Regions from separate parts of the Rhodococcus rhodochrous genome, predicted to be linked through region 1. Evidence: riboswitches for the same ligand, from Rfam matches in the RefSeq annotation. Region 1 holds a riboswitch; the other holds the start of a gene.
The links. Region 1 has a riboswitch for cobalamin ahead of C6Y44_RS19905 (ABC transporter substrate-binding protein). Riboswitches for the same ligand answer to the same signal wherever they lie in the genome.
Positions count from the first base shown of each region.

Region 1 (6,906 bases):
CAGCGCTGTTCACGCCCACCGTCCTCGGTGGTGATGATCTCGGGGTCGAACACGACGGTCACGGAATCTCCTTCGGTATGTGTCGGGGTGGCGCGGGGAAGACGCAGTCGCTGCACACACCGCCGGACGGTGTCCGGTAGTACAAGCAGCAACTGCGCCGGCGACCGGTGGATCGGTCGATGGTGTGAACGAGTCGCGGATCCTGCAGCAGTGCGTCGACGAGCGGCCGGGCTTCGTCGCCGATGACTCGTCGGGCACCGATCAGTGCGGAGGCGGTGTTGCCCCACAGAGCGCCCGGCGCCACGAGATCACGCCACGCGTCGATCAGCGGTTCGATCTGGGTGTCGAGCACTTCCGTTGCAGGGTCGCTTCCGAATTCGGGGGTGACGATGTGCAACTGCAGACCGGAATCGTCGCGCCACAGCAACTCGTCGGGATCGAGCCGAACGCAGCGACCGGAGGTGATGACGGTACCGACCGCGACCGACCACAGTCGCGCGACGAAACCGAAGAACAAGGTGGACGCCGCGACCCGCGGCTCTGCGGTGTTCATGCGTTCCGACATCGCACGGACCAGCGCATCGCGAGTCGCGGCATCTCGTAGTTCGGAGGTCGGGCGCCAGCCCGCGTCCACCGGTCCGGTACCGACACGGAAGTACGGGCTCCACGCGGTGATTCGCTCGAGCACCCCGCGCGCGCCGGATACTGCTGGGTCAGACACTGCTGTCCTCCGGTTTCAGATCGAACACCATCGTGCGCGAATCGAACCGCATCCGCCCCCGATCGAATGCCGCCCCGATCCGTCCGGACTCGGCCAGCGCCGCCGGCGTATCGCACGTCAAGGTCCGGTCGGTGCCCAGCAGCCACATCCTGTCGGCTACGCGCAAGGCGAGTTCGAGTTCGTGCGTGGACATCACCACAGCCAAGTTCTGTTCCCGAGCGAGACGCCCGAGGACGTCCACCAGTTCGACCCGCGACGGAACGTCGAGGAAGGAGGTGGGTTCGTCCAGGACGAGCAGCGACGGATCCTGAGCCAGGGCACGGGCGGTGAGAGAACGTTGCCGTTGACCGTCGGACAGTTCGGAGAACTGCCGGGATGCGAGGCGGGTCGCGCCGACCGCCTCGAGCGCCTCGTCCACCGCGGCCAGATCTTCGGGCGACAGCCGTGCGCTGGCGGGCAGGTGCGGTGTGCGGCCGAGCGCGACCAGTTCGCGCACCGTGAGCAGGCCGGGGTCGATGCGCTCGGTGAGCACCACCGAGATGCGGGTGGCGAGGTCGGCGGGCTTCACCGTCGCCACGTCCTCACCGTCGATGAGCACCCGACCGCGCAGCGCCGGTTGCAGGCCGCACAACGTCCGGAGCAACGTCGACTTTCCTGCACCGTTCGGCCCGACGAGGGCGGTGAGTTCGCCGCGTCGGGCCACTGCCGAGAGACCGGACGCCACCTCGGTGACCGTTCCGCGTCGCAGTGCCCGACGCCGGGTGTAACCGATCGTGAGGTCGTGCAGTTCCACACCCGGGGTCACGGTGCTACTCGGGATCACAGTGCTGCTCCCCGTGCTATTCGGGGTCACAGTGCTGCTCCCAGTGCTCCGCGTCGGCTGCGGATGAGAACGGCGATCACGACGGGAGCGCCGACGATGGCGGTGACGGCGTTGAGGGGGAACACCGTGTCGGTACTGGGCATCTGGCTCACGATCCCGCAGACGAGGGCGAGTACGGCTCCGAGCAACGCGACACCGGGAAGCAGTATGCGATGGTCCGAGGTGCCGAAGGCCATGCGGGCCAGATGCGGGACGATCAATCCGAGAAATCCGATCGGGCCGCAGAACGCGGTGGTGGCCCCGGCCAGGAGAGCGGCCGACACCACGGTGGTGAGGCGGACGACGCGAATATCGATGCCCATGGACCGGGCGTAGCCCTCACCGAGCAGCAGCGCATTGAGCGCGCGCACGGTGAGCAGTGCGACGGCGATCCCGCCGAGCACGACAGGGACGAGCAACTTCAGATCCGACCACGTCGTGGCCGTGAAGCTCCCGAGTCCCCACACCAGGAACTGCTGGCTGCGCTGCGGGTCCGAATACACCAGCAGTACCGAGACGACGGCTGTGGTCGCCGATCCGAGCATCACTCCGATGAGCAACAGGGTCACGGCCGACCGCACCCACCGCGACAGCAATACGATCAGCAGGAGAACCGCAGCCGCCCCCAGCGCCGCGGCGAGCACCACACCCGCACGCCCGAGACCCGCCAGGCCTGCGGTGAAGCCACTCGCTCCGCCGCCGCCGATCACCACGACGATCGCCACGCCGAGACTCGCGCCGGAACTGGCACCGAGGATGAACGGGTCCGCCAGAGCGTTCCGGAACAGCGTCTGCATCTGCAGACCCGCGATCCCCAGCGCCGCCCCGACCGCGATCGCGGTGATCGTTCGCGGTAGCCGCAGGTCACGAACCACCATGCTCCAGCGCGGATCCGATGCTTCCTGGCCGAACAGGACCCGGAGGGTCTCGCCGAGCGGCACCGTCACCGAACCCAGTGTCACCGACAGAATCGTTGCCGCCGCCAGTCCCACGATCAGCGCCGTGAACACGAGCGAGACCCGTCCGGTCCCCGGCGGCGAATCGGGCGCGGACTCGGTCGCGGCAGGGGACGCCCCGAACACGGCGGTCATGCCGGTAGCTGCTGGTAGAACGTGAACTCGTGGTCGGGCAACAGGTCGGGATGCAGAATTGCCACGAGGTCCGAGAGGATCAGATCGGGTCGCAAGACGCCCCGCTCGTAGAAGTCGTTGCCCCCGTGGGGGCCGAGAGCCTTGTTCCCGTTCCATACCCGGCCGGTGCCGACAGCGGCCAGCGAGCGGTACCGTTCGTCGTCGGCGAGTGCGTCACCGATCGACGTCCAGTTGTTCACCACGAGCCAGGTCGGCGCATCGGATGCTTCGGCGACCACAGCCTCGAAGTCGAGGGGAAGCGAGCCGGCGGTGGTCACGTCCTGCCACGGCCACTGCGCACCGGCGTCGCTGAACAACCGGCCCATGAAGCTGCCGCCGGAGGACATGTACCACGTGCCCTGTGCCATCCCACCCAGCAGAACGGGAGCCGGTTCCACGTCGGAGGCTTTCGCCGCCACATCGAGATAACGGTTCCGGATATCGTCGTAGACCTGTGCCGCCTCTTTCTCCTTGCCGGTCAGCGCGGCCATCACCTTGATCCACTCTGCGCGTCCCAGCGGAGATGCCTCGAGCCACTCGGCATTGGCGACCACGCCGATTCCGGCCTCCCGCAGCTGGGCGTAGGCGGGATCGTCGGTGCCGCCGGTCATGAGAACGTCGGGTGCAGCGAGCACCACGGCTTCGGTGTCGATGTTGCCGCCCGCGGCATACTCGGCGACGGCGCCCGATTCGATGCGTTCGATCACGGCGGGGTCGGAGACATAGGAGCCGTTCGAGACGCCGCTGAGAACGTCGAGCGCATCGAGTTCGGTCACCAGTGGCAGGTGGGTGGTCGAACCCGAATACAAGCTCGTGATCGGCACCTGAATCTGCTGGGCCGCGGCCAGCTCGCCCGACAGCTCCGGAGCAGGTGCACCGCACTTGACCAGCACGTACGACTCCGGTGGTGCCGCGGAGAACGGTTCGTTCACGGTGAGAACCTGGTAGCTCTTCTCGTAGGTGATCGAGAAGTTCTCGGCGTCGACGATCTCGGACTTGTCGGGGAAATAGTCGACCGAGGGGTCGAAGTCGGTGATACACCCGTCCGAGGCGTCGTTCTCGGTATCGGATGCGGTCGTCGAACACCCGGCGAGCAGAAGACTCGCCGAGGTCAGCGCGACCAGGAGCTTCGGGAAGGCTGCGCGTACACGCATGGCGATCACGCCCTCTCTCGGGGAAGTCCGCCCCGGGCAAGGAGGTACGGCGACGGGAGTATCTGGCTCCCGGAGATCGCTCTCCGGTCACAGTGGCGGGACCGCGCCGGAATCGCACCGGCTTCCTCTGGCGTCGTCGTAATGACGGTGCCGAAATTAGCACACGCCGTGATACCAGTTCACGGTCGAGTGCGTGCCCATCGCCGCTCCCGGGTGTCGAAAGCGGCGAGACCGAGACGCTCGAACTCGTCGAGCCACCCCCGCATCGGCCACCAGCCCCAACGTTGGTGGAACAGCGCGGCGTTGGTGAGGATGTCGTCGAGATGCTCGACCGGTGGGCTCGATACCGGGTGGTACTGGTGGAAGGCGTGGGCGCCGCCGACCCAGGCCATCGGGACTCCGGCGCGCGCGGCCTTCTGCCCGAAATCGGTGTCCTCGCCGCCGTATCCGCTGTAGGCGGTGCAGAACCCGCCGATGCGGTCCCACACGAGCGACCGGGCCGCGAACGACAGCGACCAGAACAACTCGTGCCTGTCGTCCAGCACGATCTCACCCGAGGAGGGGAAGGGACGTGCCGGATGCGGATCGATCGAGTCGCCCAACCGGTCGAGATCGTAGCCGCCGGTGTCCGGTTCGGACAGATAGGTGACCGGACCGTTGAGCAGCGCAGCCGGGTGCCGGCCGGCCGCCTCGGCATACCGTTCGATGAGGTCGGGAGCGGGGATGCAGTCGACGTCGAGGAAGACGAGCAGATCCGACGACGCCCTCCGCGCACCCAGATTCCGCGCCTCCCCGACCGGCAGTTTCGCGGAGTCGACGTCCATCTCCACCACCCACGCAGACGATCCCGCAGCGGCGACCACCTCCGCGACCTCCGGATCGCCCATTGCGACGACGATGTGCTCGTCGGGTGTCCGGGTGCTGCGGGCGAGGCCGTCGAGTTGCCGTCGCAGATGCGTGCCGCGACCCGCGGCGACGGTGACGACCGAGACCGTCATGACCTCTCCGCAAGTTCGTCCACAATCGCCGCCGCGCGCCCCGCGGCACCGTCCACCTGCCAGCGTTTCCATTCGACGGGGTCGAGGCCGCGTGCTCGCTCGATCAGTTCGGGCCAGCGGTCCGGGTCGGGCCACCCGTCGAGACCCACCGCGAGTCCGGCCTTGTCCAGAGCCGTTGCGGTGGAGTGCTGTTCGTCGAACGGTCGGGGCTCGGCGATGACGACTGCCGGTCGCGCGGCGGCCGCGATGTCGGCGACGGTGTTCTGGCCCGCGTGCCCGATCACGACGTCGGCGCCGGTGAGGACGGGCCACGGGTCGTCGATCCACGGGCCGCCCGCGACACCGAGACCCTCCCATTCGTATTGGGGAAGGCGCGACGAGAACCGGTGCAGGTCGTCGACGGTGATCGACGATCCGCCGCTGCCGCTCATGACGAGGACCCTCGGCTTCTCGCCGGCCACAGGGGTGGGGGACGGGCGACCGTCGAAACGGCTGATGCCGCCGACGTACGAGGTTGGATACCGGCGCAGCCAGCGCGGGTCGTAGACCTCCTGCGACCACGGTGCGACGAGATGGTCGGCGACGCTGTAGGCCAACGTGTGCGCGGTGTCGGTGCGGTCACCCGGCATCGCGAGCACCACCACGGGGATGCCGTACAACCGGGCGAGGAGCGTCACCTCCACCGACACGTCCACCACCAGTAGGCTCGGGCGCGTCGCGGCGATCCACGATCCCAGTGCGTGCATGCGCTCGCGGAGACCGTCGTCGTGGGCGGGTACCCAATGGAGGACGTCGTGGGCCGTCGGGTTCTGCGCGGTGTCGATGGCGAGGTCGTCGCGGGGGAGAAGCACCACGTCGTCGAAGGCGTCGGCGGCGGTGCCGAGCGGCACCGACGACAATGCTGTCACCGGCGTCCGCAGATGCGCGCAGATGCTGCTCGCACGGGTGCGGTGTCCGTGCCCGTGGTGATGGATGTAGTAGCCGATCATGCCGCTCCCGCGAGTTCCCGATACAGCGAGACGTACGCGTCGACCATCGTGCGTTCCGAACAGCGTTCCTCCGCGCGGCCCCGGGCGGAGGAACGGGACAGGCCGGCCGCGCGGGGTATCGCCGCGGCCAGGCCGTCGATGTCGTCCGGCGCGACCAGGCATCCGCTGCTCTCGTCGACGACCTCCGGGATGCCGCCGCGCGCGAAGGCCACCACGGGTGTCCCGCACGCGAGGGACTCGGCGACGACGAGCCCGTACGGTTCGTCCCATTGCGGGGTGATGAGTGCTGCTGCCGAACGTCCCACCGCGGCAGCGAGATCCGGCTGGGAGAGGTGACCGAGATAGATCACGTCGGGACCGAGGAACGGTTCGACGTGTTCCGCGAAGTACCTGCGGTTGCTGATCGGGCCCGCGATCCGCAGCCGGTAACCGGCTCGGCGCGCGGCCTCGATCGCGAGATGCGCGCCCTTCTCCGGTACGAGGCGGCCGAACCAGATCAGGTCCTCGCCACCCGAACCGACCGGCCACGCTCCGAGATCGACACCGTTGGGCACGACCGCCACCGGACCGGGCGTGGCATGTTCCCAGGCCGTCGCGGTGTGCCGGCTGACCGCGACGAATGTGCCCGGGCACTCACCCGGCGTCGCCATCGCCGACTCGAGCCACGGTGTCGGCGGCGTGTGCAGCGTGCAGAGCAACGGAGTGCGCAACATGCGGGCCATCGCGATCGGCAGGTAGTGCAGGCTGTGGTTGTGCACGACGTCGAAGGCAGCGGCGGACGGTCCGGCGAGATCGAGCATCAGCGACAGGTAGGCGTGGTGGTCGCCGAGGAAGCCGTTCGCCGGGGGCATCGACACATCGCTGCGTGCGAGTTCGCCGGCCTCGAAGGACGGCACCTCGAAGAACGAGGCCGGAAGGTCCGGATCGGATCCCGGTGCGGCGAAGAGCGTCACCTCGTGGCCGTCCTTGCCGAGCGCGTGGGCGAGATGCCACACGTGTGCTTCGAGTCCGCCGGCGAAGGGCTGGCGGATCGGATACCGGTTCGACGCGAT
Region 1 covers NZ_CP027557.1:4,307,143-4,314,048, reverse strand. Annotated here, with positions in the region: gene C6Y44_RS19925 (DUF7676 family protein) at 1-62, opposite strand, end outside; gene C6Y44_RS19920 ((2Fe-2S)-binding protein) at 59-721, opposite strand; gene C6Y44_RS19915 (ABC transporter ATP-binding protein) at 714-1,544, opposite strand; gene C6Y44_RS19910 (FecCD family ABC transporter permease) at 1,571-2,674, opposite strand; gene C6Y44_RS19905 (ABC transporter substrate-binding protein) at 2,671-3,867, opposite strand; cobalamin riboswitch at 3,908-4,028, opposite strand; gene C6Y44_RS19900 (glycosyltransferase family 2 protein) at 4,047-4,865, opposite strand; gene C6Y44_RS19895 (glycosyltransferase) at 4,862-5,854, opposite strand; gene C6Y44_RS19890 (glycosyltransferase) at 5,851-6,906, opposite strand, start outside.

Region 2 (6,906 bases), on a different replicon from region 1:
CTTGCGGTACACGAGCTTTTCTTCCTCGGGCGTGCCGGGATTGATGTAACACACGCCCGGAGTGCCTGCCTTGCCACCATTTACGCCGTAAGGACCGAACACCGTGCGGTACGCGGTGATCGACAAGTACCCATCGGCCAGACAGCGGACGTCCTTGAGATACCCCAGACCACCGCGGTACTGACCAGGACCACCAGAATCTGGCAAGAGACCGACGCGCTCGACCAACACCGGATAGCGCTGCTCGATGAACTCGGCGGGAAGATTCTTCGAGTGCGGCACCAGGTCGACGGTGTCGGTGCCATCCGCCCATGGCCGGGCACCCGATCCGGCACCGAAGATCTCACGGTAGAGATACTCGTTGCCGTCCTCGTCGTGACCCCAGATGCCGTAGAGCTGAATGTTGAAAGAGTTGGCGATTACCTTGCCCTTGTGGGCTTTGGCCATTGCGGCATTGTAGGCGCCGATCATGACAAGCATGCATTCCATGCGATCGACGACGGGAGCAGGATGCCGCGCGGAGAGGACGGTGTCCGGTGGGATCATCATCTGCATGACCCGGGACATCCCCTCGTTGACCAGTAGGTCCTGGCCGGCTTCGCCGGCGAGGAATGCGCCCAGCCACTTGATGTAATGGCGGCCGTCCATGGCCCAGTTGACAGGTCCCTCCGCCGTCGCACCGGTACCCGATGCATCGATGACCAACCGATCCTTGTCTTTGTGGATCGTGTATTTGATCTTGATCGGTCGCTCGGAGACGCCGTCTTCCTCGATGAAATCCTCTCCGACATACGTGCCGTCCGGGATGTTGGGCAAGGCGTGGTCCCTGGCATCTTCCGCGCAGCGGTCCATGATCGCGTAGAAAGCGGCCTCGAGCGTATCCGCACCGTACTGATCAACGAGTTCGAGGACGCGCCGCTCCATCAAACGAGTACATGCGATGAAGGCGTCGAGGTCACCCTGGAGCTCACCGGGGAAGCGACTGTTGCGCAAAATGATTCTGCGAGCGTCCTCGTTGAGTTTGCCCGCGTCGTAGAGCTTGATGACTGGGCAGATCGTGCCCTCTTCGTAGATACTCTTGGACTGGATCGGCCAGCTACCCGGCACTGCGCCGCCGACATCGGTGACATGGCCGAACACCTGCGAAAAGCCCAACAGTCGACCTTCACCGAAAATTGGTATGACGACGCAGTAATCGGGCAGATGCCCGATCGTCGCGCACGAACCGTGCACATCGTTGTAGATGTAGACGTCGCCCTCACGAATTTCTTCGATGGGGTACGTGTCGCGAATCGGGTCCGCGGTGGCAGACCACGACACCGTCGTAACGTTGTCACAGTCGAGGGTGTTGATCGAGGCACGGTAGTCGTGCTGCTCACGGATGATGCTACTTCGGGACATCCGTTCGACGACGGCCTCCCCCTCGTCGATCGCCCACTGTAGGGCACCACCGATGACATCGACGGTGAGGGAATCGAGGGTCGGCTTTAACTTCTGGATGCGATCCCACGCCTCATCATCGCGAGGCCAGGACTTCATCCGCATGGGCTCGTACTTCTCGCGGTCCTCGTACGGCGTCATGTCGATCGAAAAGTAGGTCATTTCCTGTGTCATGTCGATTCTCCGTTCGGTACTCGGGCTCAACCGCGGGTTGCGTGGATCTGGCCGGTCTTGTCGACGCTCATCAACCAGCCGGGCTCGAGGACGAACGTGGAGTCCTCTTGAACGACAATCGCCGGACCGGCGGTAGTCACCCCGACCGGAAGTCCGGCGCGTGCGTACACCGGCGTCGAGATGAAACCCCCCTCGTGACCGGCCTTTGCCTCGAAGTAGACGTCGGAGTTTCCGAGGTTGGCCTCCTCCCAGGTCGCGAACTTACTAGCGGCCTCGGTGACGGGCGGTCGACTCAGCTGACCGATGCCGGCAGCAGCAAGTGCAACCAGTTCCACCGGGTCCTGACCTTTGTAGGAGTAGCCGTACGTGCGCTGATGTGCGGCGTGGAACTCCTCGATCGCGGCGGCCCAGTCACTTTCGGACATCTCCAACTCGGCGTCGTCGAAGTGTGAGTTGAGCTGAATTCGGATCTCGTAGGCCTGGCTGCTGTACCGGAAGTCCATGAAAGTCTCCACGCCGGTATCGGCCGGATCGAATCCCTCGCGGTTCGCCGCCGAGAGCGCCTCGGCAGCCACCTTTCGGTACGCGGCCTGCACGTCGGCGAGATCGATCTCGTCCTCGCGCTTGACGTAGGTGTAGACGACGTCGGCACGCAGGTCGGTCATCAGCAGACCTTCTGCACACGCAAGCCCAGGTGCCACCGGCACCAGCACCTTGTTGCTCTGCATGATCTCCGCGCACCGAACGGCATGCAGTCCGCCAGCGCCGCCGAACGGGAACAGCGTGAAATTGCGGGGGTCACGCCCGCGGGCAACGCTTACAAGACTGATGCCGCGAGCCATGTTCTCGCTGGCAAGCCGAAGCACACCCAGCGCCGCCTCTTCCGCGCTCATGCCGAGCTTGTCAGCAAGATTTTCGGTGATGGCCTTTCGCGCTGACTCACGGTCGACCTTGATCGAACCGTCGCCGAAGCTCGCTTCGGGAATACGACCGAGTACGACGTGCGCGTCGGTCACTGTTGCTTGCGTACCGCCTTTTCCGTATGCCGCCGGACCAGGGCTCGCGCCCGCACTCTGCGGCCCGACCCGAAGCGATTCACCTCCGACGATAGAGGCGATCGAACCGCCACCCGCGCCGAGCGTGGTGATGTCCACCATCGGAGTCTTGATGTTGTAATGCTCGATCCTGCCTTCGGCGAGCATGTGAGGCTTACCGCCCTCGATCAAACAGATGTCGGTACTGGTACCTCCCATGTCCAGGGTAATGAGATCAGGCTCACCGGCTGCCTCACCGAATGTGCACGCCGCCAGCACGCCGGCCGCCGGACCGGAAAGAACCGCCTTGATCGGTTGGATGGCGATATCCGAATCGTGCACCAGGCCACCGTTTGACTGCATTACAAAGAGTTGCGACATGCTGCCGGTGTCGCTGATCGCGTTTCCCAGTTGGCTGACATATCGGGACAGCGCTGGCATGAGTGCGGTGTTGAGGCACGTACTCAGAGTGCGTTCGTACTCACGGTATTCGCGGCTCAGGTCCGACGAGAGTGTGATGAAGCAGCCCGGGTGCACCTCGGCGAAGATGTCCCGCACCGCCTGCTCGTGCGCGGGGTTCCGGTAGCTGTTGAGAAGTGAAACCGCAACAGCCTCGATGCCCATGTCCTTGAACTGCTGAGCGACCGCACGGACCGAATCGGCATCGAGCGGGACGAGTTCGTCGCCATTGTGGGCAAGGCGCCCGGTGACCTCGCGAACCAGTTCGAGAGGGACCACACGCGGTGGCTTCTCCCAGACCGCGATGTTGCCGAAGCCGCCCGGAACGGTCTGCCGGGCGGTCTCCAGGACCTCGCGATGTCCTCTAGCGACGACCAGTCCGGCCTCGCTGTACTTGCTCTCGAGAATCGCGTTGGTCGCCACAGTCGTACCGTGCATGACAAGTACGACACCGTCAGGGCTGACACCCAGGTCCTTCAAACCGCGCAGTCCGTTGGTGAAACTTTCAGATGGGTCCCATGGCGTCGATGGCACCTTCTCATATACGCGGCGACCGGTCTCTTCTTCGATCGCCACCACGTCGGTGAACGTGCCTCCGATATCAATTCCCACGCGCCAGGTCATCTCTGTCCTCTCCCGGTGTCGAATCAGGTGGGCGGACGACGCAGCGAACTTCATCAAGATAGAAAGTGACCTCAGCCACATCGCCCTGTTGGTGGTGTCCAGTACATACGTGGACAGAAGCGGCTACAAGAGACATCCCCACAGTCTCCTCAGACAACAATTGTGCAGATGCTCAATCACTCCCGTACGAACCGATCCTGCGGCGCTCGGAACGGGAAAGATTCACAAAATGCCCCGGTACTGCCCTTGCGCGAGATGGACCGGTCCAAGCATTCGAATCCTCAGGTCTCTCCAGCTTGACTAGCGCCATCGCGCTGCCGGAAACGTCGAGCACATAAGTCTGCTGTAGATACATGCACGGCAACATCGATCTGCCTCGCATAGATTTACAAGAGACATGCCGGACCTCGAGCTTGACATCGACGACGTCGTACCGATCGATCCTCATGTCAGCCGAACTGGAGCTGCGCTAATTGTGAATCCCCTGCCAGCAAACTCGTAGTACGAACTCCGGGAGATGCTCAATTCAGTGTGTCTTACGGCGCGGCGACCATGCTGACCACCGGAAGGCAGGTGTGGAGCAGGTCGATTCAGCTGCAGCAGTTGCAGAGCGGCTGCAACTGTAGATGTGAAGGGCCCGCTGCTACATGTCCGACGCCCTCGAATCTGCCTATCCGGCAATCTGGAAGGTATAGGTGGAGGTACGGGTCTCGGATTGCCGGATCCTTGAGAAGAGTGCGACGGGAGGCTCGCGCAATGATGCATTGAAATGCTTCCAGCTCAAGTTGTCCCCCCTCGACGGCCATTGTTACCGTGAGGTCGTAGCTGGCCACTTCGAATCCCACCTGAATGACGACTTCCGGGATGACCGAGTTTACCGACCCGGCGTGATGCTCGAACTTCCTGCACCAGGTAACCCCGTGCAGTACTCTTTCCGTCCATCATCGCTACCTCATTACGGTGCACATGAATGTCCGACCCACCTGCTCGCCCCACAGCAGCAACGTCCCCCTACGATACAAATCCATCGATAACCATCCATCGATGGATCTGTTGCAGATCCGCCTCGGCGCATCGGCCAGTGGCCGGTGCTACCCGCCCAGCGTTTCGCCGATCGAGGAGACCGACCTCAGCCCGCGACACGTGCCACCGCGTCTGTTTCGACCCCGAACAAGGGTGGTCTCACATTATCGAACCGGCCATGTGCATAATGACGCGAACGTTGCTGACACCCAACGCAGGGGAAGTCCGGTCGAAGTCCGGCGCTGACCCGCAACGGTAGACCGTCGACCTCGGCGGTGAGCCCGAATACCTGCCTGGGGGGGTCTGCGACTCCGATACATCGCCGTGGTCTGCGAGACGGAGTCCAGCAGGGCAGTTCGTGCACCCTTCGGTGCCTGCTGTCGTGGTGGTGGCGTGTCCCCTGTGAGTAGGTCCGGGTTGTTCTAGAGTCCTGATTGCCCTGGTAAGGGCGAAGAAGGGACGATAGGGATCATGGCGGGACGCAAACGTCACTCGGCCGAGGACATCGTGCGCAAGCTGCGCCGGGCCGACGAGTTGGCCGCGGAAGGCAAGAACGGCGAGGAGATCGCCGCCGCGCTCGAGGTGTCGGCGGCGACGCTGTACAACTGGCGTCGTCAATACGGCGGCATGGATGCCGATGCGGCGAAGGAGCTCAAGGAACTGCGGGAGCAGAACAGCCGGCTCAAGCGATTGCTCGCAGATGCCGAGTTGGAGAAGGACGCGTTGCGGGAGATCGCGAAGGGAAAATTCTAAGCCCGACCGCCAAACGCGCCGCGATCACCATGCTCACCGACACCCTACAGATGTCGGAGCGGTTCGCGTGCAAGGTCGTTGGGCTCTCCCGATCGGTTTACCGGCGGTTGCCGTTGGCGCAGACACCAGGCGACCCGGACGCCGATCTGCGCGCAGAGTTGCGCAGGTATTCCCGCAAGCATCCGCGGCACGGGTTTCGTCGGGCGTGGGCATGGCTGCGCTACGACCAGGGCATCGAGGTGAACAAGAAGAAGGTGCACCGCCTGTGGAAAGAAGAAGGATTGCAGGTCCGGCGTGCTCCACGCCGCAAACGTGCCGGCCTGTCCTCGGTTCCGGTCGTCGACGCTGATGCTCCGAATGTGGTGTGGGCATTGGACTTCCAGCTCGATTCGACCGTCGACGGCAAGACGGTGAAGATCGCGTCGATGGTCGATGAACATACCCGGATGTCGTTGTTGAACATCGTGGACCGCTCGATCACCGCCGGCCGGTTGATCGAGGGCTTGGAGAAGGCGTTCGCGATGTGGGGTGGGCCGCCGCTGGTGTTGCGCATGGACAATGGGCCTGAGTTCATCTCGGAAGCGCTGCGGGACTTCTGTGCTGGGTCGGTGGGGGTGTCCTACATTCCGCCGGGCACGCCGTGGAACAACGGGTTCATCGAGTCGTTCAACAACCGGTTGCGCGATGAGTGTCTGAACCGCAACTACTGGCCCACTCTGCTCGAGGCCCGGGTGGTGATCGAGGACTTCAAGGACGACCATAATCACCGACACCGTCATTCGGCATTGGGGTACAAGACCCCCGCCGAGTACGCTGCCGGATGCACCCACCGGCACCAACCGGTGGCGTGCGAGATCGACTGATCGACTGCACAGAGGAACCGGCTCTAGAAACGACCGGACCGACTATCGGGGACCTGCCAGTGGGTCCCGGTTCGCAGACCACCCCGAGCAGAGCACGAGGTGTCATGTTCGTCCACCACCGCCCGTTCCGACGCCACATGATCGCGTTCACATCGATGGCGACCGCAGCTCTGGTGCTGGTCGGTTGTTCCCGTGGAACGAGCATGACGGAGGTCGAAGCCGCCGAAGCGTTCACCGAACCGGTGACCGTCACGAACTGCGAGCGCACTGCCACCTTCGATGCCCCGCCGCAGCGCATCATCTCGATGAACGACCACGTCACTGAAACACTGATCCAGATGGGCGTCGGTGACCGCATCGTAGGTATGGGTTACGGCGAACAACTCGATCCTCTACCCGAGACCGTAGAGCAGTACCGCGCCATCCCGTCGCTCGCACAGGAGTATCCGACCTCCGAACAGATCCTCGACCTCGAACCCGACCTCGTCGTCGGCGGTATGCGAAGCGCATTCGACGAAAAACAGGGCCGCGACCGT
Region 2 covers NZ_CP027558.1:337,596-344,501, reverse strand. Annotated here, with positions in the region: gene C6Y44_RS26405 (hydantoinase B/oxoprolinase family protein) at 1-1,614, opposite strand, end outside; gene C6Y44_RS26400 (hydantoinase/oxoprolinase family protein) at 1,641-3,731, opposite strand; cobalamin riboswitch at 4,916-5,065, shown strand; one part of gene C6Y44_RS26395 (IS3 family transposase) at 5,226-5,490, shown strand; one part of gene C6Y44_RS26395 (IS3 family transposase) at 5,490-6,370, shown strand; gene C6Y44_RS26390 (ABC transporter substrate-binding protein) at 6,508-6,906, shown strand, end outside.
Region 2: another riboswitch for cobalamin. It lies ahead of C6Y44_RS26395 (IS3 family transposase); the one in region 1 lies ahead of C6Y44_RS19905 (ABC transporter substrate-binding protein).